Regions from separate parts of the Bacillus sp. Bwzl_19 genome, predicted to be linked through region 2. Evidence: riboswitches for the same ligand, from Rfam matches in the RefSeq annotation. Region 2 holds a riboswitch; the other holds the start of a gene.

Region 1 (15,870 bases), 230 kb from region 2:
GGATCCGGAACTCATTATTTTGGACGAACCGACGGCACAGCTTGATCCATATTCCGTCCGTGAATTTGTGCGGCTGATCAAAGAACTTCAAGCCAAAAGAAACTTCGGCCTTCTCGTAATCGAGCATCAGCTTGATCATTGGGTTCCGTGGATGGACAGGACGATTGTCCTTGACGAAACCGGTCAGATAGTGATGGAAGGAGAGACGGACGCTGTCTTTGAAACAAAGCTTGAAGAGCTGACGCGGCTCGGCATTCCGATTCCGCGGGTAATCCCATTGCAGAAATACGTCAACATTCCTTTTACATTGTGCAAAGAAAGCCTGTTTCATAAACCTGTACCGGCTCTTCCCTGCCCCCGGGCCGCCGCGCTTTCGGCAGAGGATGCACTGAGTGTTCACGGGCTGTCATGCAAAAGAGGAACGGATGTCATTTTTCAGGATGTGAGCTTTTCCGTAAAAAAAGGGTCAATTACTGCGATTGCCGGCCCTAACGGAACAGGAAAGTCCACGCTCCTGTCCGCCGCGGCCAAGCTCATCCGTCCTGTGAGCGGAGACATCAAAATAGACGGCAGACCGATAGATTCCTATTCAGAAAAAGAGCTGCGGCGCCTGATGGGATATGTTTTCCAAAACCCTGAACACCAGTTTGTCACAGATTCTGTTATTAACGAGCTGCTGTTCGGCTTTGAAGACGGCAATGCCGCAAAGGAGAAAGCTCTTCAGCTGTTAACCCGGTTCGGCCTGAGACGCCATGCCTCACAGCATCCGTTTTCTTTAAGCCAAGGACAAAAACGCAGGCTCAGCGTCGCGACGATGCTTATGCACAATGTGAAAGTTTTGCTGCTTGATGAACCGACTTTCGGGCAGGACGCAAAAACGGCGCGTGAGTGTATGCTGATGCTGCGGGAGATTCAAAAGGAAGGAACGGCTGTTTTGATGGTGACACATGATATGGAGCTCGTCTCAGATTATGCGGACACGATCCTTGTGCTCTGCGGCACGAAGCTGGTATACCGCGGAACTCCCGATTCTTTGTTTACTGATCATATCGGAACCGCGGAGCGGGCGCATTTAGCTTTGCCGCTGCGGTATGAATGGATGAAACAGGACAGGAGGCGGAGAAATGAACGTGCGGCTGGAAGCTGTTAACCCGTCCATTAAGGCGGCGGCTGTTTTGTTATGCGTGGTTATGCTGTCGTTTATTTATAATCCGTACACCCCAGCTGTGTTTTATATCATCATTGCGGGAGGCGTCCTCTTGGCGGGAAGCGTGCCGCTGAAAAAATGGCTGCTGTTTACGATTCCGTTTGTCATTCTTGCCTTTGGTTCTTTATGGACCGCCGCCGTATTCGGAAACGTCCCGACAACCGGAAGCAATCTGCTGTTTAAGCTCGGGCCGATTGCCGTCAACAGTGCCAACGCGGCGCTCGGGATTTCTATCGCGTTTCGTATTTTATGTTTTTCCGCTTTGTCGATGATGTTTCTTTTCACAACCGATCCGATTCTGTTTATGCTCAGTCTGATTCAGCAGTGTAAGCTCCCGCCGAAGCTTGCCTACGGCGTTATCGCCGGGTTCCGGTTTCTCCCTCTTCTGAAAGATGAAATCCTGATCATCCGGCAGGCGCACAGAATCAGAGGCGCGGCGTCTGATTCCGGGCTGAAAGGAAAGATCTCCGCCTTCAGACGCTTCACCATTCCGCTTTTGGCAGGCGCAATCAGAAAGGCGGAACGAACAGCGATCGCGATGGAGTCTAAAGGCTTTACGGGCAGCCGAAACCGCACATTTTACAGAACGGTTACTGTGCGCCGCGCCGATTGGTTCTTTTTCCTGCTCGTGCTTCTGTTATTCGGCGCGAGCTGTCTCGTTTCACTGTTGTTTTTATAAAAACAGGCCGCCGGAGTGATTCGGCAGCCTGTTTTGTTATGTATGTTACTGATGGTAATTAAGAGCCTGAGCGAGGTTGGATTTGATCGTAATATCTGAGAAATTAATACCGAGCTGTACGGCGGTTTGGGCAATTTCCGGCCTGATTCCGGATAAAGTGGACGTAACGCCGATCAGATTCAGCGCCTCAATTAATTTAAAAATCTGGTGCGCCACCATCGTATCGACAACGACTACGCCTGACAAGTCAATTAACAGATGCTCAATCAGCCGATCCGCACATGTGCTCAGCGTATTTTCCAGAATGAATTTGGCGCGCTCCGTGTCAATATCTCCGACAAGCGGCAGAAGCGCCGTCCGTTTGCTCAGTGTAATAACCGGCGAGCTTAACTCTAAAATCATTTCTCTTTGCGCATTCAGCTGCATTTTTGAATTATGCTCGGCATGATCGACAAACTTGTATATTGTAAAATCAAATACTTGGACAATTAAATCCTCCCATCTCTTCCTTTCTCCCTCAGCAAACGCGGATTCATGTTCATCGGCAAACGCGTCATAATAACTGATATACAGCCTCCGGTTTCTCATGAATTCACGGACAACGTACTGGACGGGAGTATCCAGATGCTTCTGGTCTTTCGCAAGCTCAATCACCCACTGCTCGAACTCTTCTAAAAATTCTTTTTCCGGCATGATATACATGTTATTAATATGCCGATAAAATTCTTTATCCTGCTCCTTCAGTTCTTCTCTGATGACGGGATTTGTCAAAGAATAAATTGAATTCGGATCCGAATCTTCCATCGTTTCGATCCAATCTTCCGCAATTTGATCAACCTGTCCTGAAAAATAGTCGTATAATGCTTCACTTATCTTCATACCTCTTCTCCTTTCCCATTTTCCAATTATAGCGTTACCGGGTGATGAATCAAAATGAAAGCTGTTAAACTATCCATTTATTTGAAATTTTTTAGTGCGATAGATTGCGCCTTTTTTATGAAAATGCTTCAAATGACTCTTTCCGCGCGGCAGGCTCTGCCATAAAATAGTAGCAACACCCTTGAATCCACTCGCAAGCATAAAAAAGGAGGGCTTTTTTATGAATGGTGAAATGCGGTTGATTCCTTATGTCACGGATGAGCAAATCATGGATGTGAACGAGCTTCCTGAGGGTATTAAAGTGATTAAGGCGCCAGAATTGTGGGCAAAAGGGTTTAAAGGCAAGGATATTAAAATCGCAGTGCTTGACACAGGCTGTGACGTTAATCATCCTGATTTGAAAGACCGGATTATCGGCGGGAAAAACTTCACCGATGATGACGGAGGCAAAGAAGACGCGTTTTCCGATTACAACGGACACGGGACACATGTTTCCGGAACGATTGCCGCCAATGATTCAAACGGCGGAATTTCGGGAGTTGCGCCGGAAGCGAGCCTTTTAATCGTGAAAGTTCTCGGCGGTCAAAACGGCAGCGGAAAATACGAATGGATCATTAACGGCATCAACTACGCTGTTGAACAAAAGGCTGATATCATTTCTATGTCACTCGGCGGGCCGAGCGATGTGCCTGAACTGAAAGAAGCCGTCACAAATGCGGTAAAAAGCGGTGTACTGGTCGTTTGCGCAGCAGGAAACGAAGGCGACGGAGACGAGCGGACAGAGGAACTGTCGTATCCGGCCGCTTACAACGAAGTAATTGCCGTCGGATCAGTCTCAGTCGCGCGAAAATCGTCAGAATTTTCAAACGTAAATAAAGAGATTGACCTGGTGGCTCCCGGCGAAAACATTCTCTCCACCCTTCCCAACCATAAATACGGGAAGCTGACGGGCACTTCGATGGCCGCCCCGCATGTGAGCGGAGCGCTTGCCTTAATAAAAGGGCTTGAACAGGCCTCGTTTCAGCGGACGCTTTCTGAGGCAGAAGTTTACGCCCAACTTGTGCGGCGGACCCTTCCCTTGGATATCGCCAAAACATTGGCCGGGAACGGATTTCTGTATTTAGACGCGCCTGATGTGCTGATGGAAAAAGCCGAACAGGCACAGCTGCTGTCTTTCTGATATGTTTCTCATATAATGATTGATCAGCTTGTCACATCATCAATTTTTTAAAATGTGAGATTTTCTATTGACAGTGATCTGAATAAGCTGATAAGATAACCAACAAATGATGTAACTTTTCAAAAAAATTGAAATATTTTCTCTTATCGAGAGTTGGGCGAGGGATTGGCCTTTTGACCCCAACAGCAACCGACCGTAATTCCATTGTGAAATGGGGCGCGTGATTTTTGCGCCGAGACGATTGTCTCTTAAGGCACGGTGCTAATTCCATCAGACGTGATCTGAGAGATAAGAGAGGCTTACATTTTGATGTTAAAGCCTCTTTCTCTCATGAGAAAGAGGCTTTTTTGTTACATCTCACTTAAAGGAGGAGACTTAATGACAACTATTAAAACTTCGAATCTTGGTTTTCCGAGAATCGGCTTGAACAGAGAATGGAAAAAAGCGCTTGAAGCTTATTGGAAAGGAAAAACTGATAAAGAAACGTTTCTTAAAGAGCTTGACGGTTTATTCTTATCAGCTGTCAAAACACAGCTTGACCAAAATATTGATATTGTGCCGGTCTCTGATTTCACCCATTATGACCATGTGCTCGATACAGCCGTCAGCTTTAACTGGATTCCGAAAAGATTCCGCAGCATTACGGACCCCATTGATACATATTTCGCGATTGCCCGCGGTGTAAAAGACGCCGTTTCCAGTGAAATGACGAAATGGTTTAATACCAACTACCATTACATCGTTCCTGAATATGACGAAAGCATTGAATTCCGTCTGACGAGAAACAAACAGCTTGACGACTACCGCCGGATCAAAGAAGAATTCGGAGTGGAAACGAAACCCGTCATTGTCGGTCCGTACACATTTGTCACGCTTGCGAAAGGTTACGAAGAATCAGAAGCAAAAGCGATTCAAAAGCGCCTTGTCCCTCTTTATGTTCAGCTGCTGAAAGAGCTTGAAGCAGAAGGCGTCAAATGGGTTCAGATTGATGAGCCAGCCCTTGTGACAGCTTCTTCTGAAGATGTCCGCGCCGCAAAAGAACTCTATGAATCGATCACAAAAGAGCTTTCAGGGCTGAACGTCCTTTTACAGACATACTTTGATTCGGTCGATGCGTATGAAGAACTTGTTTCTTATCCTGTACAGGGAATCGGGCTTGATTTCGTGCATGATAAAGGCAGAAACCTGGAGCAATTGAAAAAACACGGCTTCCCGAAAGATAAAGTGCTGGCAGCGGGTGTGATTGACGGCCGCAATATTTGGAAAATCGATGCTGAAGAACGCCTTGATGCGACTCTTGATATCCTCAGCCACGCTGACATAGAGGAATTATGGATTCAGCCTTCAAGCAGCCTTCTGCACGTCCCGGTGGCAAAACACCCTGACGAACATCTTGAAAAAGATCTGCTGAACGGCCTGTCATACGCTAAAGAAAAGTTGGCGGAACTCGGTGTCTTAAAAGAAGGCCTCCTGTCCGGCAAAGCGGCCGTCAGTGCGCAGATCGAAGAGTCCAAAGCGGCACTGAAAGCACTGAAAGCTTTCGCAACAGGGGCGAACTCAGCTCAAAAAGAAGAACTGAATCAGCTGACGGAAAAAGATTTCTCCCGTCCTGCAAGCTTTGAGGAACGATTGGCGCTGCAAAATGAATCACTCGGTCTTCCCCTTCTGCCGACGACGACAATCGGAAGCTTCCCTCAATCTGCTGAAGTGCGGAGCGCACGCCAAAAATGGCGAAAAAAAGAGTGGACGGACGAACAATACCAAGCCTTTATTAATGCGGAAACGAAGCGCTGGGTTGACATTCAGGAAGAAATCGGGTTAGATGTGCTCGTTCACGGAGAATTTGAACGGACGGACATGGTAGAATACTTCGGTGAAAAACTGGCCGGATTCGCCTTTACGAAATATGCATGGGTGCAGTCTTACGGTTCACGCTGCGTACGTCCGCCTGTCATTTTCGGAGATGTCGAATTTATCGAACCGATGACGGTAAAAGATACGCTCTACGCCCAATCGCTGACGGAAAAGCATATGAAAGGCATGCTGACTGGACCTGTCACCATTTTAAACTGGTCATTCCCGCGCGTGGATATTTCAAGAAAAGAAATCGCCTTCCAGATCGGGCTTGCCCTCAGAAAAGAAGTTAAAGCGCTTGAAGATGCAGGTATTCAGATTATCCAAGTCGATGAACCTGCGCTCCGCGAAGGGCTGCCGTTAAAAACGCAGGATTGGGATGAATATTTAACTTGGGCCGCAGAAGCATTCCGATTAACGACGTCTTCTGTGAAAAATGAGACGCAGATTCATACGCATATGTGTTACAGCAACTTTGAAGATATCGTAGATACGATCAATGATCTTGACGCGGATGTCATTACAATCGAACACAGCAGAAGCCACGGAGGATTTTTAGAGTACCTGAAAGAACATCCATACGTAAAAGGCCTCGGACTCGGTGTATACGACATTCACAGCCCGCGTGTGCCGGCTACTGAAGAAATCTATCAAATTATCGATGACGCGCTTGAAGTGTGTCCTACAGACCGCTTCTGGGTAAACCCGGACTGCGGACTGAAAACAAGACAGCAGGAAGAAACCGTTGCGGCATTGAAAAATATGGTCGACGCTGCGAAACAGGCACGAAAAAAACAAGCTCAGCTTGTATAATAAAAAACAGCCATCCCTGATTTGCGGATGGCTGTTTTTTTTGCCTCGTTACTTATTTTTCAGCGCCTCTGCAAGTTCATACAGCGAATCATGCCGCTTAATTTGATAGCCCCGCCCTTCTTTCTGCAAATACCCTTTTTGGCAGAATTGCGTCAGTACATGTAAAAGATGACGGTAAGATACACCTAAATAATCACAAACCGTTATGTGCTTCTCTTTATAAAATCCTTCATAAGCCGTTTGCAAAATAAAATCGGCAAGCCGGTTTTCAAGCGGGAACGCCAGACTTTGTGAATACTTTGAAGCCATAAGTGTCGCCTTTATACTTAAAAACTTAGCCAATTCACGCAGGAATTTCGCATCCTGAAGCAATTGCGTGCGGCAGCGGTCAATCGGCAGAGCAAAACAAACAGTCTTCGCTGAGGCCTGAATTCCTTTTGTGTAATACACTTCATGTAATAGTTCCATTTCTCCGATATAATCATTTTTGTTGATAAAATTAATTAACGATACTTTCCCGTTTTGATGGGTTACATATATTTTCGCTTTTCCTTCAATCACGTAAAACAGGAAATCCGGCCTCATGCCCTCTTGAATCATCCATTCATCCCGCTGATATTCGCGCACTTCCATATACTCTTCCGCCGGAAAAGAAAATAAATGCGCGATTGAGTGTTTTTCTAAGTGGTGCCGCTTTTTCTCACCTTTATAAATTTCCATCTTCCACCCCAAAAATATGAGATATCTCATATTGTCTTTACGTCTTTACATGATAACATGCCAATTAAAGGAGGAACGGGAATGAACGCATATCGCTGGATGAGTCTGCATTTTTTTAGTTTTTTTATGACATGGGGAGTTTTCCTTCCCTATTGGACGGGATGGATGGTGCATATAAAAGGGATTTCCGTATCCGAAGCCAGTTTCATTATGAGCTTAGGCCTGACAGCAAGAGGAATTTCCACATTACTTTTCTTTCCTTATTTATCAGGGAAATTCAGCAGCAAAGCCTTACTGAATGGCGCCAGAATCGGTACGTTTCTTGCACTTTTATGTTATATTCCGGCTGATTCTTTCCCAAGCCTGCTTCTTGTCACATTAGGACTGCATGTGTTTTACCCGGCTTTGATGCCTGCTTTAGACAGCGCTTGCGGCGTCCTTGTACAGCATAACGAGTTAAAGGATTACGGGACCAGCCGCCAGTGGGGGTCCGCCGGATTCGTGTCAGCCGGCATTATCCTGTCCGTCTTTACAGGCATGTTTGGGGATCAAGTGATTTTATGGGCACTGCTTTTAGGCACTCTGATATTCGTATGCCTCGGCTTTATGCATGCCCCTGCTGTTCTTTCAAAACGGCCGGAAACAGACCGCGCAAAAAAAGAGGGCATGCTTTCCTTATTTCGCGTCAAACATTTCGGTCTGGTGCTCGCAATCGTCATCTTATTGCAGGCGGCACATGCATCTTACTACAATTACGGTTATCTCTTTTTGCAAGAAATCCATGCACCCGCATATGCAATAGGGATCATCATCAACATCGCCGTTATCGCGGAGATCATCTTCTTTGCAATCGCTGACCGATGCTTTCATCAATTTTCGGCAGGCTCTTTGCTCGCCATGGCGGCGCTTGGTGCAACCGTACGCTGGATACTGGTATTTGCCTTCTCGCATGTCATCATTTTCTGTATTGCGCAGACGCTGCATGCATGTTCATTCGCGATGGGACACTATGCATTTATGAAATACTTAATTAAGAATATTTCACCTGCGCAAATCCCGAAAGCCCAAGGCATGTATTCCGCGCTGGCGCTCAGCTGGAGCACAGCGGTATTTACCATTTTCGGAGGTTTTCTATACGAAATCGAACCTAGGTATGCCTTTATCGGAATGATTGTTTGTACGATCCCTTCTATGCTTCTTGCACTTTTATACAGGAAACTGGAAATGAAAAAGAAAGTTTTTATCGGAAACGCACAAGATATATAGCCAAAGCTTTCTGTATATATTTGATCTAATTTCCTGCATTCGATCAACTCGGAGGAACATGGGATGAATCAGCATACTTCATTTTTAAAACGGGCGGTCACACTTGGAGTTGAGAGCGTGAACAATTGGACATCAAGCAGCGATCCGGGATGCGTGCCGGACGCTTCAAACAGATCAGCTTGACGATTGTGTGATTTACACAAGCTGTGAACCGTGCCCTTAGAAAAACCTGCTCAAAGCGCGCAGGTTTATTTTTTTGTTTGCAATTGTCTAATTAAAGTAATCGGCTCAGAAACTTGGACAGAACAAGTGAATATATTGATACCGTACTGCTTTACGCTTTTTTTCGGGAAACTTTGTACGTAATGAAGAAATTTTCAACCAACTCATAAGGAGGGACGTTGTGTCACAGCCTAATTTACCGAATATCACCCCTGTCGTTACACTTTCCAGAGACGATACCATTAATCTTCTTCTGTCGGCAATTGCTATGGAAGAACTGGGAATGGCACATATTCTGAATGCGGAAGGGGAAAAAATCCAATACGCGCTCGGAACGATTCCCGGCTTAACTGGGCCGCCGTCAAGTCTTGCGGATATTCTGAACTTGAACGAGAGCGTCCGTGATACGCTTGACAGCTTAATGAAACAGGAGCTTCTTCTCGGTTCAAAATTGGACAGTATCTCAAATATTCCTACACTGGCGGGGCCGACAGGGGCTACGGGACCGACGGGACCAGCCGGCGGACCCACTGGCCCGACTGGAGCAATCGGGCCGGCCGGAGCTACGGGGCCAACCGGGCCGACCGGGCCGACAGGGGTCACCGGTGCGGGTCTTCAAGGGATTATCGCTTTTAATCCGTTAATTGCCCCTACTTATACACCCGGGCAGGTTGTCCTGTATAACGGCAGCTCCTATGTCGTGAACACAGCTTCGCCTGCCGGGGTTCCGGATACGTCTGCCGATTATACGCTTTTAGCTGCCGCAGGGCCGACCGGGCCGACTGGACCAACGGGCGCTACAGGAGCCGGATTGACAGGACTGACAGCTTTTGACCCTGCGGCTGCACCTTTTTATACGGCGGGGCAGGTTGTATTGTATGAGGGTGCTTCTTATGTCGTAAATATCGATAACCCCTCAGGCATCCCCGGGATATCGCCGGACTATACACTGCTTGCCGCCGCAGGGCCGACCGGGCCAACTGGTGTTACCGGCGCCGGACTGCAGGGCATCGTGCCGTTTGATCCCCTCGCCGCTCCTTCGTATACTGCCGGACAGACCGTTACGTTCAACGGCAGCTCTTACGTCGCAAACGTAAACAGCCCGGCGGGAACCCCTGGAGCTTCAGCTGACTATACACTTTTAGCCGCGACAGGAACAGCTGGTGCTACCGGAGGCTCCGGGCCGACCGGGATTACTGGTGTTACAGGAACCACCGGACCGACTGGAGTCACCGGCGTTACCGGAGCCACTGGACCGACCGGAGGCACTGGCGTTACCGGAACCACTGGGCCGACCGGAATCACTGGTGCTGCTGGAGCCACCGGACCGACTGGAGTCACCGGCGTTACTGGTGACACTGGGTCGACCGGAGCCACTGGTGCTACGGGTGTCACCGGGCCGACTGGAATCACCGGTGCTACCGGAGCCACCGGGCCAACTGGAATCACCGGCGTTACTGGTGACACTGGACCGACCGGGATTACTGGCGTTACTGGTGACACTGGGCCGACTGGAATCACTGGTGCTACCGGAGCCACCGGGCCGACTGGAGGCACTGGCGTTACCGGAGCCACTGGACCGACTGGATTTACTGGCGCTACCGGAGGCTCCGGGCCGACCGGGATCACCGGCGTTACCGGAGCCACTGGACCGACCGGGATTACTGGCGTTACGGGCGGCGGTATTGTCGCAGTTGTTGTCGGCGGCACAACCATTTCCTTGCCGAATGATCAAAACCTTTCCGCAGATATTACGGCTAATGCTGCAAATACTGTGTTTACCGTTGCTCCGGCAGGACGATACTATATCTCCTACCATATTAATTTAACGGCCGGCCTGCTTGTCAGTTCACGGGTCTTGATTAACGGCACTCCATTTACAAGTTCAATTATTGCACCGGTCGCGTCATTGGCAAACTTCAATAACTCCTTCATTGTGACTTTGGCAGCAGACAGCACCATCCAGCTCCAGCTGTTCGGATTATTGGGTGCGGCGACATTGCTTGGAGGGAGTGTCGGTGCAGCATTAAACATCATTCGATTATCTTAATGGAACATGCAAAAAAAGGATCAGGCGTTTGTCCGCTGATCCTTTTTTAATTGAGACAGAAGTTCTTGTGCGGGTTTATATTGAGGATTAGATTTCACAGATTTTTTGGCGTAAGCGATGGCCGTCATATCATGGTTTAATTCAGCATGACATTTCGCCATATAATAAAAAGCTCTGAAATCGGCGGCTCCTTTTAAAATTAAGTGATCAGGGTTTTCCTCTTCAATCCGTGTCCCGTTTTCAAATGCTTTGATTGCCGCTCTGTACTTCTCCAGATGATATAATACAAGACCTTTATAATAATGAAGATTACTGTAATCAGGATAAAGCCTGAGCACCTTTTCAATCCCCTGCTCGGCTTCTTCATACCGTTTGAGCTCAAGCAATATTGTATATTTTAAATTATACAAGAGAGACGGAGGCATTCGGTTTTCACTTAAAAATTGAAAAATTGAGCCGTTTACAAGATGTAATGCTTTTTCATAGTCTTTTATTCTGTAACATTCACTTGCCAAATGATAAATAAGCCACGGATCAGGAGTTTCCTCTGAAAGCTCTTCATTTAAAATGCTGATATTCCGTTTATGTTTTTGTTTGATCTTTTCTTCCTGCTCCAAATAGCCGTAGTGATGAATCACACAAGGAAGCGTAAAAAAAGTATTGTTTTCTTCCTCATTGGAAGACATGATATTTTCGTGAATTCTGCCTTGATACAAAAGGCCTTCATGATTGCGGAACAGTCTCGGCTGCATGCTTTCAAAGGCTTCATTTTCATCCAGCTGTTTTCCCGTATAATTGATAATCTTCAAAAGGCCCCGGCTCGGTAATTCGTCATGAAGCAGCGAAGTTAAAAAGCGGCCCGTCTCCTGATCGAGCTCTTCATCCGCGTCAAGCATTAAAATCCAATCCCCTTCGGCATGCTGCAGACCGTAATTTCTCGCCTTTGCGAAATCATTCTCCCATTCTAAATCAAACACTCTGGCTTGAAAGCTTTTGCAGATATCTTTTGTATTATCTTGTGATCCGGTGTCTACGATAACAATCTCATCAGCAATATCTTGTACACTTGATAAACAGCGGGAGATATATCTCTCCTCGTTTTTTACAATCATGCAAAGCGTCAGTTTACATTCAGCATTTCCGCTCATTTTCTCACCTTTCCCGCTTTTGGAGTTGTCGATTGAACCAAGGCCGTTCAGGAGTGCCGTTCATCGTTACGATGACAGGTCTCACCCATCTGACGGCAGGTTCGGCAGATGAAGCTGTATTCCATTCCTGCCATTCCTGAAGCTGCCTGACCGCCCGCTTCGTAATGGGATGCGCCCGGAATTCGCGCGGGCTTTCAGAAATGAATTTTTTTGTTCGTTCTGTCACTGTTTTCATTTCATGAAAGTGCCGCTCATACATCCGCTCCTGCTCTCTTTCCAGGCTGATCATTAAAAACAGCCGCCCGCCTGTTTCCATCTGCCAGCGGCACAATGCGGAGAACAGCCTGATTTCTTCCTTGTAATTTGAACCCCTTCTTTTATCAACGGTCACAGATAATATATTTAACAGCGCAATCGTGAGACAATGCATGGCTTCAAAAGATGTCTGTTTCGCTTTTGCGATGCTTGGATACGGCATATGCTTCACCCGTCTCTTTCTTTATGAACGCTCCCCGCCTTTCCTCTTCCATCCGCATTCCTCACAATCCTCGCACTCACAGCAGCCAATGCGGCCGTAGAACAGGCCGTCACACGGATCTTCAGGTGAAGGATTCGGAAAACACGGATCACATGGGCCGCTTGAATCGTCGCACGGATCATCCGGTTCGCAGGGATCATCCGGATCCCACGGGTCATCTGGGTCGTCCGGATCGCCCGGGTCACTCGGATGACTTGGGTCGCTCGGATCCATACAGGCCTCAGAATCCTGTAAGTAGATAATGTCCTCGAGTTTCGTCTGCAAAAGGAGCTGGGATTTCATGACGGTGCGCAGAAGCCGTTCGGTGCTTCTATTGATTGCTGACAATTCCCCTAAAGAGGGATCGCCGGAAGCGCCGAGAAAGGTTTGAATTCTTTCTGCTTCCGCCTGCAGAATATGGGATAATCCGATTTCTTCCAGAGCCACGGATGAAAGAAGGAGGTTCAAAGTCTCACATCTGGAGAGTGTAATGTCGGGGGTGATGTTCGGTATGTTTGGAAGAGACATCGATTTCTCCCTCGTTTCTCTTGGTGTCATTATGCTAAAGTGCTATATCGTATTCTTATTCCGGGAGAGAAGAGATCATTACTGATGTTTTCGTTAATAAAATATCCCGGATATAAGATCCGGGATATTCGTTCGTGCATTATTTGAGTTCAAGTTTGACGTCAACATTTCCTCTTGTTGCTTTTGAATACGGACAGAACTCGTGAGCGGCGTGTACAAGCTTCTCCGCCGTTTCTTTATCAAGGTCTTTTGTATCGATGACGAGCGTTACGCCGATTTTGTATCCGCCGTCGCTCTCATCTTTTAAAAGACTGACCTGTCCTTCAATTTCAGAGGTCATGTCGATGTTCTGTTTTTTGGCGGCGAGCTCAAGCGCTCCCCCGAAGCAGGCGGCATATCCTGCCGCAAACAGCTGTTCAGGGTTTGTGCCGGTTTCACCGTCTTTTTTTGCATTCGGCATGATGATGTCAAAATCCAACACTCCGTCTTCGGATTTAATATGTCCTGACCGTCCGCCGACTGCGGTCGCTTTTGAAGTAAATAATGCCATAATTATCAGCCTCCTCATTGTGCTTATTGTATATATTGCCCCTGCTCATATTTTTAAACATGATTGGAATAGGAAATGTGCCTTTTTTCGGCTACAATAGGGGTAACGTTAACAAACAAAGAGTTGGTGAAAGAAATTATGGCAGAAAAAGAATTTGAACATATGAAACTGGAGAATCAGCTTTGTTTTTTGTTGTATGCAAGCTCCAGAGAAATGACGAAACGGTACAAACCGCTGCTTGATAAGCTCAATGTGACCTATCCGCAATACTTGGCGCTTCTCTTATTATGGGAGCACGAAGAACTGAATGTAAAACGGATGGGTGAACTTTTGCACTTGGACTCCGGAACGCTGACACCGATGCTGAAACGGATGGAGCAGCGCGGAATCATTATGAGAAAGCGGTCGCCTGAAGACGAGCGCTCTGTGACGATCAGATTGACAGATGAAGGATGCGCCTTGCAGAAAACGGCGGCGGATATTCCCATTGCGATGCTGGAACAGACGGGACTGTCAAAAGAGGAATTAAAGCAGGTAAAGCAGGCGCTTTATGAGGTTTTGAAAACATTGCACGACGTAAAATAAGGATGCCCCGAATGGGCATCCTTGTTTTTATTCTGCTGCTAGAAGATTTACTTCAATATTTCCCGCTGTCGCTTTTGAATACGGGCAGACACCGTGCGCTTTTTGAATAAGTGCTTCAAGCTCCTCTTTATTAATGCCGGATGCTTTGACCTCGAGGGTAACGCCGAGTTTATATCCTTGGTCTGCTTCATCTTTCAGCAGACTGACATGCGCTGTGACCTCTGTTTCAATACTCAGGCGCTCTTTTCTCGCTACGAGCTGAAGGGCGCTGTCAAAGCAGGCAGAGTATCCTGCAGCAAACAGCTGTTCAGGGTTTGTGGCATGTTCGAGCCGTTTTGCTCTTGGCGTTCCCGGCATGGCAACATCAAGGTTCAGCACACCGTCAGAAGACGAGACTTTTCCCTCCCGTCCGCCGGCGGCTGATACTGTAGCTGTAAATAATGGTTTTGTCATGTGAATTCACCTCTATCATATTGTTTACAATTTAATTGTACACAATATAATGTGAATCGTCAATCTCCCCGCACAAAAAAAGCCTACCCTTTTTCAAGGATAAGCTTAAAAAGACTATACGCGGATTTGTCCGTTTCCTTTGATAATGATTTTTGTAGATGTTAACGCCGGAAGCCCCATCGGTCCTCTCGCGTGAAGCTTTTGCGTGCTGATGCCGATTTCGGCTCCGTACCCGAATTCAAAGCCGTCTGTAAACCGTGTGGAAGCATTATGATACACGGCGGCGGCGTCAACGGCTGTCTGGAAGTAAGCGGCATTCTCACCGTTTTCCGTCAGAATGGCTTCTGAATGGTTTGTGCCGTACTGCTGAATGTGACGGACCGCCTCCTGTACGTCATGCACCGTTTTTACACTGAGAATCGGCGCCAGGTATTCAGCTCCCCAATCGGCCTCTTCGGCTTGTTTCGCATTAGGCTCCAGCTCGCAAATCATCTGATCTCCGCGAAGCTCCACCCCTTTTTCTGTCAGCTGATTCAGCAGCTTTCGTCCGTGTTCTTCCGCCCATTTTTCATGGATCAAAAGAGATTCAATCGCATTGCAGACGGAAGGCCGCTGTGTTTTGGCGTTGATGACGACATCTCTGGCCATATCAGGATCTGCTGACTCATCTATGTACACGTGGCAATTGCCCGCTCCGGTTTCTAACACGGGTACGGTTGATTCCCTGACCACCAGATCAATCAAATTTTTGCCGCCGCGCGGGATCAATACATCCAGCCCGTCATTTAATGTGAAGAGCTGTTTCGCGGTTTCTTTGCTTGTATCTTCTATGAGCTGAACGGCATCAATCGGAAGCTTTGACAGTCCCAGTGCGCGTTTCATCACACTGACAAGTGCTTTGTTGCTGTGGATAGCTGACGAACTTCCTCTGAGCACAACCGCGTTTCCGGTTTTCAGGCAAAGTGTGGCAGCATCTACTGTAACATTCGGTCTGGCTTCATAGATCATGCCCACTACTCCGAGGGGCACGCGGATTTTTTCAATGGATAATCCATTCTCTTTTTGAATGGTCTCCAAAGATTCGCCGACGGGATCTTTCAGACCGATTAATAGTTCTACAGCATCCGCGATATCGAGCAGGCGTTTTTCGTCAAGAGTCAGCCTGTCAATAATGTCAGGCGTCAGTCCTCTTTTCTGTCCCGCTTCAATATCTTTCTGA
Region 2 (16,172 bases):
ATTAAAAGGAACGTTTGCATCATGTGAGGAGAATGTCGAAGCGGTTCTTGCACTTCTGAAAGAAACGGAACTTCCGAGAAATCAAGTCGCTCAAGTATCAGCGAAAACGGCATATCCGAGTCCGGGCCGCGGAAAACGCATCGTACTCGTTGATTTCGGCATGAAGCATGGCATCTTAAGAGAATTAAACAAACGAAAATGTGATGTCATCGTTGTGCCGTACAATGTAACGGCGGAAGAAGTGCTCCAGCTGAAGCCTGACGGCATTATGCTTTCTAACGGACCCGGAGATCCGAAAGATGTGCCGGAAGCCATTGAGATGATAAAAGGCATACTCGGGAAGGTGCCGTTATTCGGAATCTGCCTCGGCCACCAATTATTTGCACTGGCATCAGGAGCGGATACGGAAAAAATGAAATTCGGACACAGGGGCTCCAACCATCCGGTTAAAGAGCTTGCGACCGGGAAAGTCGCTTTAACCGCCCAAAACCACGGATATACAGTCTCTTCTATAGACGAAACAGAGCTTGAAGTGACACATATTGCGATCAATGATCAAACGATCGAAGGACTCAAACATAAAACATTGCCGGCATTTACCGTTCAGTACCACCCTGAAGCTTCACCGGGGCCGGAAGATGCCAATCATTTATTTGACAGATTCATCGACTTGATCGAAACAACTGAGAAAGAAGGGGAAGCGGCATGCCAAAACGCGTAGACATTAAAAAGATATTAGTGATCGGATCAGGCCCGATTATTATCGGACAGGCGGCGGAATTTGATTATGCGGGCACACAAGCGTGTCTGGCTTTAAAAGAAGAAGGTTATGAAGTCATTCTCGTCAATTCAAATCCGGCAACGATTATGACGGATACGGAAATGGCCGACCGGGTATATATCGAACCGCTGACGCCGGAATTTCTCACGCGTATTATCAGAAAAGAACGGCCGGACGCCATCCTGCCGACTTTGGGAGGACAGACAGGGCTGAATCTTGCGGTCGAGCTGTCTGATCTCGGAGTTCTTGCAGAATGCGGAGTGGAAGTGCTCGGCACAAAGCTGTCAGCCATCCAGCAGGCGGAAGATCGCGACTTGTTCCGTACGCTGATGAATGAGCTGAATGAACCGGTGCCCGAAAGTGAGATTATCCGCACTTTGCAGGAAGCCGAGGAATTTGTCAGCCGGATCGGGTTTCCGGTTATCGTCCGCCCCGCTTACACATTAGGCGGAACGGGCGGCGGCATCTGCTCAAATGAAGCGGAATTGAAGGAGATCGTCGAAAACGGATTAAAACTAAGCCCCGTTCATCAATGCCTTTTGGAAAAAAGCATCGCCGGTTACAAAGAGATCGAATATGAAGTCATGAGAGACAGCAGAGATCATGCGATCGTCGTCTGTAACATGGAAAATATCGATCCGGTCGGCATCCATACGGGCGACAGCATCGTCGTTGCTCCGAGTCAGACGTTGAGCGACAGGGAATATCAGCTTTTGCGCAATGTTTCATTAAAGCTGATCCGCGCACTCGGCATAGAAGGCGGCTGTAATGTTCAGCTCGCGCTGGATCCCGACAGCTTCCAATACTACATTATCGAAGTGAATCCGCGGGTGAGCCGCTCATCTGCCCTCGCTTCAAAAGCAACGGGTTACCCGATCGCAAAACTTGCGGCGAAAATCGCAGTCGGGCTTTCTCTTGATGAAATGATGAACCCCGTAACGGGAAAAACATATGCGGCTTTTGAGCCCGCGCTTGACTATGTCGTTTCTAAGATCCCGCGCTGGCCGTTTGATAAATTTGAATCGGCAAACCGCAGACTCGGAACACAAATGAAAGCGACCGGAGAGGTCATGGCCATCGGACGCACCCTTGAAGAATCACTGTTAAAGGCAGTCCGCTCACTGGAAGCCGATGTCTATCATCTCGAACTGAAGGATGCGGAAGAGATTTCTGACGGGCTTTTGGAAAAACGGATCAGAAAGGCCGGAGACGAACGGCTGTTTTACCTCGCTGAAGCTTTCAGAAGAGGCTACACGGTAGAGCAGCTTCATGAGTTTTCCGCAATTGACGTTTTCTTTTTGCACAAGCTCTATAAGCTGGTCGCCTTTGAAACAAAGCTGAAAGCGGAAAAAGGCAGCCTCGCCGTCCTTCAGACAGCGAAGGAACTCGGCTTTTCCGACAAATATATCAGCCGGGAATGGAACATGCCGGAACAAGAGCTGTATCAAATGCGAAAAGAAGCAGCCATCAAGCCTGTATATAAAATGGTGGACACATGCGCGGCGGAATTCGAATCAGAAACTCCGTACTTCTACAGCACATATGAGGAAGAAAATGAGTCTGAGGTTACACCAAGAAAAAGTGTCGTCGTCCTAGGCTCAGGTCCGATCCGCATCGGACAGGGCGTCGAATTTGACTATGCGACCGTTCATTCTGTCTGGGCGATCAAGCAGGCAGGCTATGAAGCGATTATTATCAACAACAACCCTGAGACGGTGTCCACTGATTTCAGCATATCAGACAAGCTGTATTTTGAACCGCTGACGGTTGAAGATGTCATGCACATCATCGATTTGGAACAGCCGGAAGGAGTTGTCGTCCAATTCGGCGGCCAGACGGCGATCAACCTTGCGGAAGAATTAAGCGCCCGCGGCGTCAAAATCCTCGGCACATCACTTGAGGATTTAGACCGTGCGGAAGACAGGGATAAGTTTGAGCAGGCGCTTGAGGCGCTGAATGTGCCGCAGCCGCTCGGAAAAACCGCTGTATCGGTGAGCGAAGCGGTCAAAATTGCCGCATCCATCGGCTATCCGGTTCTTGTCCGCCCTTCATACGTGCTCGGCGGCCGGGCGATGGAAATCGTCTATCATGAAGAAGAGCTGCTTCACTATATGAAAAACGCGGTCAAAATCAACCCGCAGCATCCGGTGTTAATCGACCGTTATCTGACGGGAAAAGAAATCGAAGTCGATGCCGTATCTGACGGCGAAACAGTCGTCATCCCGGGAATTATGGAGCATATCGAGCGGGCCGGCGTCCATTCAGGAGATTCAATTGCCGTCTATCCGCCTCAGTCTTTAAGCGAAGACATTAAGAAAAAAATCGAACAATACACTGTAGCTTTGGCAAAAGGACTCAACATCATCGGCTTGCTGAACATCCAGTTCGTACTGTCGCAAGGTGAAGTGTACGTGCTCGAAGTAAATCCGCGGTCAAGCAGAACCGTGCCGTTCTTAAGCAAAATCACAAAGATTCCGATGGCGAATCTGGCGACAAAGGTCATTCTCGGCCAAAAGCTTGCTGATTTCGGCTACAAAGAAGGGCTGCAGCCTGAACAGCAGGGGGTATTCGTGAAAGCGCCTGTCTTCTCATTCGCGAAGCTGAGAAGAGTGGATATTACATTAGGGCCTGAAATGAAATCGACGGGAGAGGTCATGGGCAAAGATTCAACCCTGGAAAAAGCGCTCTACAAAGCGCTGATTGCCTCTGGCATTCAAATCCCGAATTACGGCTCAGTGCTATTGACCGTTGCCGATAAAGATAAAGAAGAAGGACTTATGATCGCGAAGCGGTTCCACGCAATCGGCTATAACATCTTGGCGACGGAAGGAACGGCGGCTTATTTGAAAGACGCCCGGATTCCGGCTCAGGTCGTCGGGAAAATCGGCGAAGAAGGAAAAAATCTCATCGACGTCATCAGAAACGGTGAAGCGCAATTTGTCATCAATACGCTGACAAAAGGCAAACAGCCGGCCAGAGACGGCTTCAGAATCCGCCGCGAATCCGTTGAGAACGGAGTCGCCTGCCTGACATCTTTAGATACGGCCGAAGCCATTTTGCGGGTATTGGAAAGCATGACTTTCTGTGCGGATCATATGCCTGCATCTGAAACCAATCAAAAGGCGGCTGTCACGATATGAAAAAAGCGCATTTGACTGTTCAATCCAATTCGGAAATTGCCGACCAGATCTATAAGATGGTGCTGAAAGGAGAACTTGTCCGGCACTTTACCGAGCCGGGACAATTTCTTCATTTAAAGGTGAGTGACGCGGTCACGCCGCTTTTAAGAAGGCCGCTCAGCATTGCGGACGTCGATTTCGCCGTGAATGAAGTATCCGTTATCTACAGAACTGACGGTGAGGGAACGCGTCTTTTGTCCGAGAAAAAAGAGGGCAGCATGATTGACGTTCTCGGCCCTCTCGGCAACGGATTCCCCGTCCGGCGGATTGAACCCGGCAAAACCGCGCTGTTAGTCGGAGGCGGAGTCGGGGTTCCGCCTTTGCAGGAACTGTCAAAGCGCCTGACGGAAAAAGGCGTAAACGTCATTCACGTGCTTGGGTTTCAATCAGCAAAGGATGTTTTTTATGAACAGGAATGTCTCGCGTACGGAGACACCTATGTGGCAACGGCTGACGGGACATATGGAGAAAAAGGATTTGTCACTGACATCATCCGCGAAAAGCAGCTCGAATTCGATGTCCTGCTCAGCTGCGGTCCGACACCGATGCTGAAAGCACTGAAGCAGCAGTACGGCCATAAAGAGGTTTATCTCTCGATGGAGGAGCGGATGGGCTGCGGCATAGGGGCCTGCTTCGCCTGCGTGTGCCGTACGGGCGAAAGCGATACATCATATGTGAAAGTCTGCCTTGACGGGCCGGTATTTAAAGCTGAGGAGGTGGCGCTGTAATGTTAGAGGTGAATTTGCCGGGTCTCCGATTGAAAAACCCGATCATCCCCGCTTCCGGATGTTTCGGTTTCGGAAAGGAATATGCCGGATTTTATGATTTATCATGCCTCGGAGGCATCATGATTAAAGCCACTACGAACGAAGCGCGTTTCGGAAATCCGACACCGAGAGTGGCGGAGACAAGCGCGGGAATGCTGAATGCCATCGGCCTGCAAAATCCCGGACTTGAGCATGTACTCAAACATGAGCTGCCTTGGCTTGAACAGTTTGACACGCCGATTATCGCAAACGTCGCCGGTTCTCAGGTGGAAGACTATAAAGAAGTGGCCGAGCACATCAGCAAAGCGCCGAATGTGCATGCGCTTGAACTTAACATTTCGTGTCCGAATGTCAAAACGGGCGGGATTGCTTTTGGCACTGATCCCGCCATGGCGGCCGATCTGACAAAAGCGGTGAAAGAAGTTTCCGCAGTGCCTGTATATGTGAAGCTTTCGCCTAATGTCGCCAACATAACCGAAATTGCCAAGGCGATTGAAGCAGCCGGTGCTGACGGCCTGACGATGATTAATACACTCGTCGGGATGAGGCTCGATCTTAAGACAGGACGGCCGATTTTAGCAAATAAAACGGGCGGACTGTCAGGCCCGGCAATCAAACCGGTCGCCATCCGGATGGTATACGAAGTCAGCCAGGCCGTTCAAATTCCGATTATCGGGATGGGCGGCGTCCAGACCGCGGAGGATGCACTGGAATTTCTTCTTGCCGGGGCGAGTGCTGTTGCAGTCGGCACGGCAAACTTCGTCAATCCGTTTGTCTGCCCGGAAATCATAGAACAGCTCCCTCGTGTGCTGCGCCAATACGGCTTTCAATCTGTAAGTGAATGCATCGGAAGGAGCTGGAAGCATGAAAAACAACCTGCCCATCATCGCGCTTGATTTTGCATCAGGGGAAGAGACTTTAGCGTTTTTAGATTTGTTTGAAAAGGAAAGGCTGTTTGTCAAAACGGGGATGGAACTTTTTTATCAGGAAGGCCCGGCCATCATTCACCAATTAAAAGAACGGAATTGTGACATATTTTTAGATTTGAAGCTTCACGATATTCCGACTACAGTCAATAAAGCGATGAAACGGCTTGCCGGCCTCGGCGTTGATCTCGTCAATGTCCATGCAGCGGGAGGCGCACGGATGATGCGCGCGGCTCTAGAAGGGCTTGAAGAGGGCACGCCGAGAGGCAAAAAACGCCCGTCTTTAATTGCAGTCACCCAGCTGACCAGCACTTCAGAGCAGATGGCGAAGGAAGAGCTTCTGCTGCAAAAGCCGCTTTTAGAAACGGTTGTTCATTACGGAAAAATGGCGGAAGAGTGCGGGCTGGACGGAGTGGTATGTTCGGTTCATGAAACAAAAGCCATTTATGAAGCGGTCCGGCCGTCATTTCTGACAGTCACGCCCGGCATCCGCACCGCTAGTGACGCATCTGACGATCAAGTCCGGACGGCGACTCCGTCATTTGCGAAAGAAAACGGCTCGTCAGCCATTGTCGTGGGCCGCTCAATTACAAAAGCGGAAAATCCCGTTAAAGCATATGAAGCAATTAAACTGGAATGGGAGGGTGTTCGCCGATGAAACAAGCTATCGCAAAACATCTATTACACATTGAAGCTGTCTTTTTACGTCCGAATGAGCCATTTACTTGGGCGAGCGGCATTTTATCACCGATCTATTGTGACAACCGTCTGACATTGTCGTATCCGGAAGTGAGAAATGACGTGGCGGACGGGCTCAGCAAACTGCTGAAAGAGCATTTCCCCGAAGCGGAGATGATCGCCGGAACTGCAACGGCAGGCATTCCGCACGCTGCGCTTCTCGCAGACCGTACTGGCGCGCCGATGTGCTACGTCAGAAGCAAGCCGAAAGCGCACGGCAAAGGAAATCAAATAGAAGGCGCCGTTAAAAAAGGGCAAAAAACAGTCGTGATTGAAGACTTGATTTCTACCGGAGGCAGCGTGCTCGAAGCTGCGGCGGCCCTTCAAAAAGAGGGTGCGGAAGTCCTCGGCGTCATCTCCATTTTTACATACGGACTGCCGAAAGCAAGAGAAGCCTTTAAAAAAGCGGGTCTGCCGTATTACTCATTAACGGATTATGACACGCTGATTGAAGTGGCGCTAGAAAACGGAACGATTCATTCAGATGACGTTGAGAAACTGAAATCATGGAAACAGAATCCCGAGTCAAAAGATTGGTTTAAAAAATAATAATAATAAAAACAGGCCTCAGGGCCTGTTTTTATTATTCCTATCAAAAAACTCGGGTTGACTTCTGTTAGAATTGTGCTAAAATTTAGTACAAATCTAAAAAGCTTATCAAGAGCGGCTGAGGGACTGGACCGATGACGCCCGGCAACCTGCATGTATTGCAAGGTGCCGCATCCAGAAAAATGCACAGCATTTTGAAGATAAGGGCTATATCGGGTCACTGTCTTTCATTCCGCTGGATTGAAAGTTTTTTTATGAAAAAAAGATTGAGGGATAAGACAACCGGCAGAAAACAACAGCTGTTTGATTGTCTCCGGGAGGAGGAAAGAAAAAATGCTAACGTATGACACATGGGAAGAACCGGCGATTACATTTCCGGAAGACGATTCCTATAAAGGCGCGCTATCCGTTTTAAAATGGGCGTACGGCCACTACGGAGACCAGCTTGTTTACGCGTGCAGCTTCGGGATTGAGGGCATCGTCCTGATCGATTTGATTTCTAAAGTGAAAAAAGACGCGGAAATCGTGTTTCTCGATACGGGCCTTCACTTTAAAGAAACCTATGAAACGATCGAAAAAGTGAAAGAACGTTATCCGGGACTTAACATCATCCTGAAACAGCCCGGCCTTACGCTTGAGGAACAGGCCGAGGCTCACGGGGATAAACTATGGGAAAGAGAACCGAACCAGTGCTGCTTCATCAGAAAAATTCTGCCGTTAAGAGAAGCGCTCGCCGGGCGTCCGGCATGGCTGTCAGGCCTTCGCCGCGATCAAGGGCCGAGCCGGGCGAATACGAATTTCCTGAATAAAGACGACAAGTTTCAATCAATTAAAGTCTGCCCGCTGATCCATTGGACATGGAAAGACATCTGGAGATATACATCCAAGCATGAGCTGGATTACAATATCCTTCATGATCAGGGCTATCCGAGCATCGGCTGTGAACCGTGCACTTCACCTGCGTTTACCGCAGAAGATTTGCGCAGCGGCAGATGGAACGGCATGGCGAAAACAGAATGCGGACTGCATGAATAAAGGAGCTGCAAGATGGAATTAGCCGCTATTTTATTCAGCCTGTTTTTTGCCATGAATATCGGAGCCAGCGGAGCCGCAGCTTCAATGGGAGTCGCTTACGGGTCAGGCGCCGTTAAAAAGAAAACGTATGCGCTGATCATCTGCGCAGCCGGCGTCCTGTCAGGGGCGGTTATCGGCGGCGGAGAAGTCGTTAAGACGATCAGCGGCGGAATCATTCCCGAACAGACAATTACGCTCACCATCGTCTGCATTATTATCGGGGCGGCGGCGCTATCGTTATTCACGGCGAATGTGCTCGGCATTCCGCTGTCGACGAGTGAGGTCACTGTCGGAGCGATTGTCGGTGTCGGCGTCGCATACAAAGTGTTGTTTTTACAGCATCTTCTGGTGATCGTGATCTTTTGGGTGCTTGTTCCGTTTGTCGCATTCTGTTTCACGTTTCTCGTATCGAAGGTATTCAGTTATCTGAATATTCGGGTCGTTTCGAATCGGAAACAGAAGATTTTGGGGATTGTGCTGCTTGTTGCGGGGTTTTGGGAAGCTTTTTCAGCCGGAATGAACAACGTCGCAAATGCGGTAGGCCCGTTGGTTGCGGCCGGCGTGCTCAGCGTGTCCAAAGGGACGCTGTACGGAGGCGTATTTGTCGCTCTCGGCGCTCTGCTATTAGGACGCAAAGTGCTTGAAACCAACGGAAAAAAGATTACGAGATTTTCAGCCGGCGAAGGCATCCTGCTTTCCGGAACCGGCGCGGGGCTTGTCATTATCAGTTCCGTCTTCGGTCTGCCTGTCCCTTTGGCGCAGGTGACATCATCATCAATTATCGGTATCGGAATGGCCAAAAACGGGCCGAACGTTTTTCATAAAGAAGTCGTAAAAACGATGCTCAAAGTATGGGTCGTTTCCCCGTTCTTGTCACTGTCGATTTCGTATCTGCTTGTCTCACTGCTGTTAAAAGGAGATTACTATTCCATCTTTATGATGGCCAGCGTGCTTTTGGCATTTGGCGGAGCCGCCAGTCTGATGAAAGCCATCCGAAAAGAGAAACGCTCTGTCCATGAACAAGGCGGGGGCATCTAACTATTAATCTGAGTTTATTTATCTGTTAACTGGGAGGAATAATGAATTATGAGTTTAGCACCGCACGGAGGCACATTAATTAATCGGGTGAATGAGCAGTATGATCTTACATCCGTTCAAAAAGAAATTGAGCTTGATTTGATTTCGTTCGCTGATTTAGAACTGATCGGAATCGGGGGCTACAGCCCGATTGAAGGATTTTTCACAGAAAAAGATTACGTGTCAGTCGTAGAAAATATGCGATTGGCATCCGGTGCCGTCTGGTCTTTGCCGATCACGCTTCCGGTCGATTCGGAAAAAGCGGCTGAGCTTGCCGTCGGAGACACCGTGAAACTGACTTACGGCGGAGAAACATACGGCGTCGTGGACATCGAAGATATTTATACGCCGGATAAACAAAAAGAAGCCGTTCACGTATATAAAACCAATGATGCCGCGCACCCCGGCGTGAAAAAACTATTTTCACGCGGCGATACGTATGTCGGCGGGCCGATCACATTAATTAAAAAAGCGTCAAAGCAGTTTCCGGAGTTTACGTTTGAACCTGCTGAAACGAGACGAAGCTTCGAAGAAAAAGGCTGGAAAACCATCGTCGGTTTCCAAACGAGAAATCCGGTTCACCGCGCTCACGAATATATCCAGAAAACCGCTCTTGAGACGGTTGACGGCTTGTTTTTGAACCCGCTCGTCGGTGAAACAAAATCAGATGACATTCCGGCGGATGTCAGAATGGAAAGCTACCAGGTGCTGCTCGATCATTATTATCCGAAAGACCGCGTTTTCCTCGGCGTATTTTTGGCGGCCATGCGGTATGCGGGACCGAGAGAAGCCATTTTCCACGCGCTTGTCCGCAAAAACTACGGCTGTACGCATTTTATCGTCGGCCGCGATCACGCCGGCGTCGGTGATTACTACGGCACATATGAAGCGCAAGAGCTGTTTGATCAATTTACAGCGGAGGAGCTCGGGATTACACCGATGAAATTCGAGCACAGCTTCTTCTGCCAAAAATGCGGCAACATGGGAACGGCCAAAACATGTCCGCATGACAGAGAAGACCACGTCATTCTGTCAGGAACAAAGGTCAGAGAAATGCTGAGAAGCGGCGTCATGCCGCCGGCGGAATTCAGCCGTCCCGAAGTTGTCGAGGTGTTAATTAAAGGGATGAAAACGAAAGAAGAAGCAGGCGTTTCTTAAGGAGGAAAAAAGAGTGACAAATCGTGATATCGTATGGCATGAAGCTTCAATAACGAAAGAAGAATACCAGCAGAAAAATAAGCATAAAAGCTCTATCCTCTGGCTGACGGGTTTGAGCGGCTCAGGGAAATCCACGATTGCAAACGCAGCAGCGCGCGAACTGTTTGAACAAGGCTATCAGGTCATTGTGCTTGATGGCGATAACATCCGCCACGGTTTAAACAAGGACTTAGGCTTTTCTGATGATGACCGCAAGGAAAATATACGCCGAATCGGGGAAGTGGCAAAGCTTTTCGTTCAGCAGGGCACCATTGTCATTACAGCCTTTATTTCTCCGTTCCGTGAGGACAGAGATCAGGTGAGAGAGCTCGTGGCAGAAGGCGAATTTAATGAAATTTACGTGAAATGCGACCTCGATATATGTGAAAAGCGCGATCCGAAAGGTTTATATAAAAAAGCAAGAAACGGTGAAATCCCGTTCTTTACGGGGATCGACTCACCGTATGAAGAGCCGAAAGCGCCTGAGCTGGTACTTGATTCAGGCAAATATGAACGTGAGGAATGCACCGGCAGACTGATTGATTTTGTGAAAAACAGCTTAGCATAATAAGTCCAAAAAGGCCGCGCAATCAGCCGGATATCCCCGCGAATGGCGGGATATGGTAAAATAGCTGAAGTGCGGCCTCGCGGCTGTTCTGAGAAGATGTCAAAACGGATCGGGGAGACATGCTATGGGGAAAGTATTTATCGTTGGAGCCGGTCCGGGAGATCCGGACTTATTAACGGTGAAGGCAATGAAAGCCATACAGAAAGCGGACGTTATTTTATATGACAGATTGGTAAACAAAGAGATTTTACAGTATGCAAGAGAAGGAGCGGACCTGATTTACTGCGGCAAGCTCCCGGATTTTCACATAATGAAGCAGGATACGATCAACCGTTTCCTCGTGAAGTATGCGAAAAAGGGAAAAACCGTTGTAAGGCTCAAGGGGGGCGACCCGTTTGTTTTCGGCCGCGGGGGCGAAGAAGCGGAGGCTCTCGCGCAAAACGCCATTCCGTTTGAGATCGTTCCCGGCATTACATCAGGAATTGCGGCAGCTGCTTACGCCGGCATACCAGTGACGCACAGGGAGGCGAGCTCCAATGTCGCTTTCGTTACAGGACATTATAAACAAGAAGACGACTTTGAAGAAAAATGGAAAGCGCTGGCGACGGGCATTGATACGCTGGTGATTTATATGGGAATTAAAAATATCCGGCAGATTGAAAGAATGCTGCTGGAAAACGGCAGAGACGGCGGCACCCCGGCAGCCTTTATTCACTGGGGGACGACGGACAGGCAAAAAACAGTCGTCTGCACCGTCAGCACACTTTCAGACACAGTGATAAAAGAAGAGATCAAAAACCCGAGCTTAATTGTCATCGGTGATGTCGTCAATTATCACTGTAAGCTGGACTGGTTTGAATCTGAACTGAAAAATCTGGATCTGAGCGAGGCGTTGTAAATGAAGCAGGCGATTTTATACATCGGGCACGGAAGCCGGCTGAAAGAAGCGCAGACAGAGTCGGCGGCATTTTTAAAAGGGTGCAGGCCGCACGCAGACGCTCCCATTCAGGAAATCTGTTTTTTAGAACTGCAGGAACCGTCTATTGAAGCGGGATTTGAAGCATGTGTCAAACAAGGCGCCACTCATATTGCCGCAGTGCCTTTGCTCTTGTTGACCGCTGCCCACGCAAAACATGATATCCCGGCTGAAATCGCCCGCGCAGCGGCCCGGAATCCCGATATAAAAGTGACATACGGCGTTCCGATCGGAGTGGATGATGAAGTCGTAAAAGCGGTCCATCATCGCATTGAGGATACCGGAGTGCCGATTGAGCAGGCGAAAGTGGTGCTGATCGGAAGAGGAAGCAGAGATCCGGCGGTTAAACATGCCGTCAGTGAGATTGCCGGAAAACTTGAGGCGATCACATCTGTTAAAGAAGTCATTCCTTGTTTTTTAACAGCCTGTGATCCGCACTATAAAGAAGTGTTTACCAGCCTTAGAGTCGATGACGGAGCACCCGTTTTTATCGTCCCGTATCTTTTGTTTACCGGGCTTTTGATGACTGAGATTGAACGGGAAGTCCAAAAGCTTCAAGCGGTCAATCGGAATGTGCATCTCGCTTCATACTTAGGTTTTCACCCGCATATTAAGCAGGCGTTTTTGAACCGTGTGACAGAAGCTGTTCGAAACCCCGGCGGGCGGTTTGATTTTAAGGGGGGACAGTATGCTGCCTCTTCACATTAATCTCAGCGGAAAAAGAATCATTATTGCTGGCGGGGGCAATGTTGCATTAAGAAGGCTGAAAACGGTGCTTCCGGAAGGCGCTGATATTACCGTGATCAGTCCTGAGGCCCTGCCTGAAATTAAAAAGCTGGCGGATGAAGGACGCATCCGCTGGATTCCCCGGAGAATTGAAATGAAAGATCTCAAGCCCGCTTTTTTCATTATTGCCGCGACAAATGACCGAGGCGTGAATCAGGAGATAGCCGCAAACGCTTCTGAAACGCAGCTGGTCAACTGTGTAAGCAAGGCTGAACAAGGCAGCGTATATATGCCGAAGATCATCCGCAAAGGGCGCATTCAAGTATCAGTATCAACAAGCGGGGCAAGCCCCGCACATACGAAAAGACTGGCTGAAAACATTGAGCCTTTGATGACTGATGATTTGGCTGAAGAAGTGGATCGATTGTTTGAGAAAAGAAGAAGAACATAAAAATACCTTGTCTGTCATCAGACAGGGTATTTTTTATGCTGTCCAGACTGTCCGCTGTGTAAAAAATAGGAATAAAGGGGGGTTGTTATTATTTTACTGATATGTAAAATATAATTTGTATAAGAAAATGAGAGGGAGAGGAAACATGATTCAAAAACGAAAGCGGACAGTTTCGTTCAGACTTGTGCTTATGTGCACGCTGTTATTTGTCAGTTTGCCGATTACAAAAACATCAGCCGTAAATGGCACGCTGATGCAGTATTTTGAATGGTATACGCCGAACGACGGCCAGCATTGGAAACGATTGCAGAATGATGCGGAACATTTATCGGATATCGGAATCACTGCCGTCTGGATTCCTCCCGCATACAAAGGAACGAGCCAATCCGATAACGGATACGGACCTTATGATTTGTATGATTTAGGAGAATTCCAGCAAAAAGGGACGGTCAGAACGAAATACGGCACAAAATCAGAGCTTCAAGATGCGATCGGCTCACTGCATTCCCGGAACGTCCAAGTATACGGAGATGTGGTTTTGAATCATAAGGCTGGTGCTGATGCAACAGAAGATGTAACTGCCGTCGAAGTCAATCCGGCCAATAGAAATCAGGAAACTTCGGGGGAATATCAAATCAAAGCGTGGACGGATTTTCGTTTTCCGGGCCGTGGAAACACGTACAGTGATTTTAAATGGCATTGGTATCATTTCGACGGAGCGGACTGGGATGAATCCCGGAAGATCAGCCGCATCTTTAAGTTTCGTGGGGAAGGAAAAGCGTGGGATTGGGAAGTATCAAGTGAAAACGGCAACTATGACTATTTAATGTATGCTGATGTTGACTACGACCACCCTGATGTCGTGGCAGAGACAAAAAAATGGGGTATCTGGTATGCGAATGAACTGTCATTAGACGGCTTCCGTATTGATGCCGCCAAACATATTAAATTTTCATTTCTGCGTGATTGGGTTCAGGCGGTCAGACAGGCGACGGGAAAAGAAATGTTTACGGTTGCGGAGTATTGGCAGAATAATGCCGGGAAACTCGAAAACTACTTGAATAAAACAAGCTTTAATCAATCCGTGTTTGATGTTCCGCTTCATTTCAATTTACAGGCGGCTTCCTCACAAGGAGGCGGATATGATATGAGGCGTTTGCTGGACGGTACCGTTGTGTCCGAGCATCCGGAAAAGGCGGTTACATTTGTTGAAAATCATGACACACAGCCGGGACAGTCATTGGAATCGACAGTCCAAACTTGGTTTAAACCGCTTGCATACGCCTTTATTTTGACAAGAGAATCCGGTTATCCTCAGGTGTTCTATGGGGATATGTACGGGACAAAAGGGACATCGCCAAAGGAAATTCCCTCACTGAAAGATAAGATAGAGCCGATTTTAAAAGCGCGTAAGGAGTACGCATACGGGCCCCAGCACGATTATATTGACCACCCGGATGTGATCGGATGGACGAGGGAAGGTGACAGCTCCGCCGCCAAATCAGGTTTGGCCGCTTTAATCACGGACGGACCCGGCGGATCAAAGCGGATGTATGCCGGCCTGAAAAATGCCGGCGAGACATGGTATGACATAACGGGCAACCGTTCAGATACTGTAAAAATCGGATCTGACGGCTGGGGAGAGTTTCATGTAAACGGAGGGTCCGTCTCCATTTATGTTCAGAAATAAGGTAATAAAAAAACACCTCCAAGCTGAGTGCGGGTATCAGCTTGGAGGTGCGTTTATTTTTTCAGCCGTATGACAAGGTCGGCATCAGGTGTGACAAATACGGTATGCTGGCTGTCATAGGTGACAAATCCGGGTTTTGCGCCGTTTGGCTTTTTCACATGTCTGATTTTTGTATAATCAACAGGCACGGAGCCGGAATCTTTCGCCTTGGAAAAATAAGCGGCGATCGCAGCTGCTTCCAATATGGATTGTTCATCGGGATCGCTGCTTTTAATCACAACGTGGGATCCCGGTATGTCTTTCGTGTGGAACCATACATCATCCCTTGCGGCGGCTTTTGTCGTTAAATACTCATTTTGTTTATTGTTTTTGCCGACCAGGATCGTCAATCCCTGTGAAGATTCATACTGCTCCAAAACAGGAACGTGCTGTTTCTGTTTTTTCTGTCCTCTCTGCTGTTTCGGACGCAGATATTTGCCTTCAACAAGCTCCTCCCTTATTTCGTGAATATCCTTTGTGGAAGCGGAGGAAAGCTGCTGAATCAGCTGGTCGAAATAAGCGATTTCCTCCTCGGCCAGACGGATCTGTTCTTTTACAACCTCAACGGAATTTTTCGCTTTTTGATACTTTGTAAAATACATCTGCGCGTTTTCTGACGGTGTTTTGTTCGGATTTAAAGGGATGGCCACCGTCGGACTCTCTTCATCATAATAATTGATGACATTCGCTTCTTTGTCACCTTTTTTCAGCATATACAAATTCGCCGTCAGCAGCTCGCCGTATAACTGAAATTCTTTCGCGTTCTCTGAGTAGTCCAGCGTCTTTTCCAGCTTTTTAATCTTATTGGCGTTCTTTTTCCGTTCATTTGCGACAAACCGCTCGAGATCTTGAGCCTGCTGTTTGACGCGGTCGCGCTCCGCTTTGCCGAAATAAAACCGGTCTAACAGCTCACTCAGTGAGTGAAAGGTGCGCTCCTCTCCATTTACATGCGTGAGAGACAGAAGATAAAAGTATTCCTTTCCGGCTGCTGTCGTAATGTTCGGTGTAAACCTGCAATCCTTCACGGCATGGAACATGTCTGTCAGCGTCTTTGGCAGCGTTATTTTGTTCGCGAGGCCCGCTCTGTGAACGGCTTCTTTTGCAAACAGCGGAGAAACCCCGGAGAAATGTCTGACAATCTGCTGGTCAAGCCGTCCTTCCTGAAAACTGAGATAACGCAAAATGTCCTCTTCGTCCGCGGCCAGCGGTGAAATTTTTTCCTGAGCGGGAGGGAGCTTGTAATCATAGCCCGGCAGAACGGTCCGGTAGCTGTTCATCGATGGAGATAAATGCTTCAGCCCGTCGATGATGGCTCCTTCTCCGTCAGTCAGAATAATATTGCTGTGCCGTCCCATAATTTCAACATACAGCGTTCTTACGGTCTCGTCGCCGATTTCATTTCTGCTTTTTATGCGGAATATCATAATCCGGTCT

Evidence for each region. A riboswitch is a leader RNA that binds a small molecule or an ion and turns the genes downstream of it on or off. The one in region 2 is predicted to bind S-adenosylmethionine.
Region 1: it holds a riboswitch for S-adenosylmethionine, as region 2 does, so the genes downstream of both, metE (5-methyltetrahydropteroyltriglutamate--homocysteine S-methyltransferase) here and ACW5MY_RS08450 (phosphoadenylyl-sulfate reductase) in region 2, are expected to answer to the same signal.

What each region holds. Positions count from the first base shown of each region.
Region 1 covers NZ_CM142729.1:1,364,726-1,380,595, reverse strand. Annotated here, with positions in the region: gene ACW5MY_RS07350 (ABC transporter ATP-binding protein) at 1-1,150, shown strand, start outside; gene ACW5MY_RS07345 (energy-coupling factor transporter transmembrane component T family protein) at 1,125-1,886, shown strand; gene ACW5MY_RS07340 (STAS domain-containing protein) at 1,932-2,765, opposite strand; gene ACW5MY_RS07335 (S8 family peptidase) at 2,986-3,945, shown strand; SAM riboswitch class I at 4,086-4,240, shown strand; gene metE (5-methyltetrahydropteroyltriglutamate--homocysteine S-methyltransferase) at 4,324-6,612, shown strand; gene yeiL (transcriptional regulator YeiL) at 6,661-7,332, opposite strand; gene ACW5MY_RS07320 (MFS transporter) at 7,414-8,598, shown strand; gene ACW5MY_RS07315 (BclA C-terminal domain-containing protein) at 9,002-10,870, shown strand; gene ACW5MY_RS07310 (glycosyltransferase) at 10,891-12,018, opposite strand; gene ACW5MY_RS07305 (hypothetical protein) at 12,023-12,496, opposite strand; gene ACW5MY_RS07300 (hypothetical protein) at 12,518-13,063, opposite strand; gene ACW5MY_RS07295 (organic hydroperoxide resistance protein) at 13,203-13,613, opposite strand; gene ACW5MY_RS07290 (MarR family winged helix-turn-helix transcriptional regulator) at 13,689-14,198, shown strand; gene ACW5MY_RS07285 (organic hydroperoxide resistance protein) at 14,226-14,651, opposite strand; gene proA (glutamate-5-semialdehyde dehydrogenase) at 14,766-15,870, opposite strand, start outside.
Region 2 covers NZ_CM142729.1:1,590,117-1,606,288, forward strand. Annotated here, with positions in the region: gene ACW5MY_RS08420 (carbamoyl phosphate synthase small subunit) at 1-721, shown strand, start outside; gene carB (carbamoyl-phosphate synthase (glutamine-hydrolyzing) large subunit) at 706-3,921, shown strand; gene ACW5MY_RS08430 (dihydroorotate dehydrogenase electron transfer subunit) at 3,918-4,688, shown strand; gene ACW5MY_RS08435 (dihydroorotate dehydrogenase) at 4,688-5,623, shown strand; gene pyrF (orotidine-5'-phosphate decarboxylase) at 5,592-6,311, shown strand; gene pyrE (orotate phosphoribosyltransferase) at 6,308-6,940, shown strand; SAM riboswitch class I at 7,043-7,147, shown strand; gene ACW5MY_RS08450 (phosphoadenylyl-sulfate reductase) at 7,274-7,975, shown strand; gene ACW5MY_RS08455 (inorganic phosphate transporter) at 7,988-9,052, shown strand; gene sat (sulfate adenylyltransferase) at 9,101-10,249, shown strand; gene cysC (adenylyl-sulfate kinase) at 10,263-10,856, shown strand; gene cobA (uroporphyrinogen-III C-methyltransferase) at 10,981-11,754, shown strand; gene ACW5MY_RS08475 (sirohydrochlorin chelatase) at 11,755-12,540, shown strand; gene ACW5MY_RS08480 (precorrin-2 dehydrogenase/sirohydrochlorin ferrochelatase family protein) at 12,521-13,009, shown strand; gene amyS (alpha-amylase) at 13,155-14,699, shown strand; gene ACW5MY_RS08490 (Rqc2 family fibronectin-binding protein) at 14,753-16,172, opposite strand, start outside.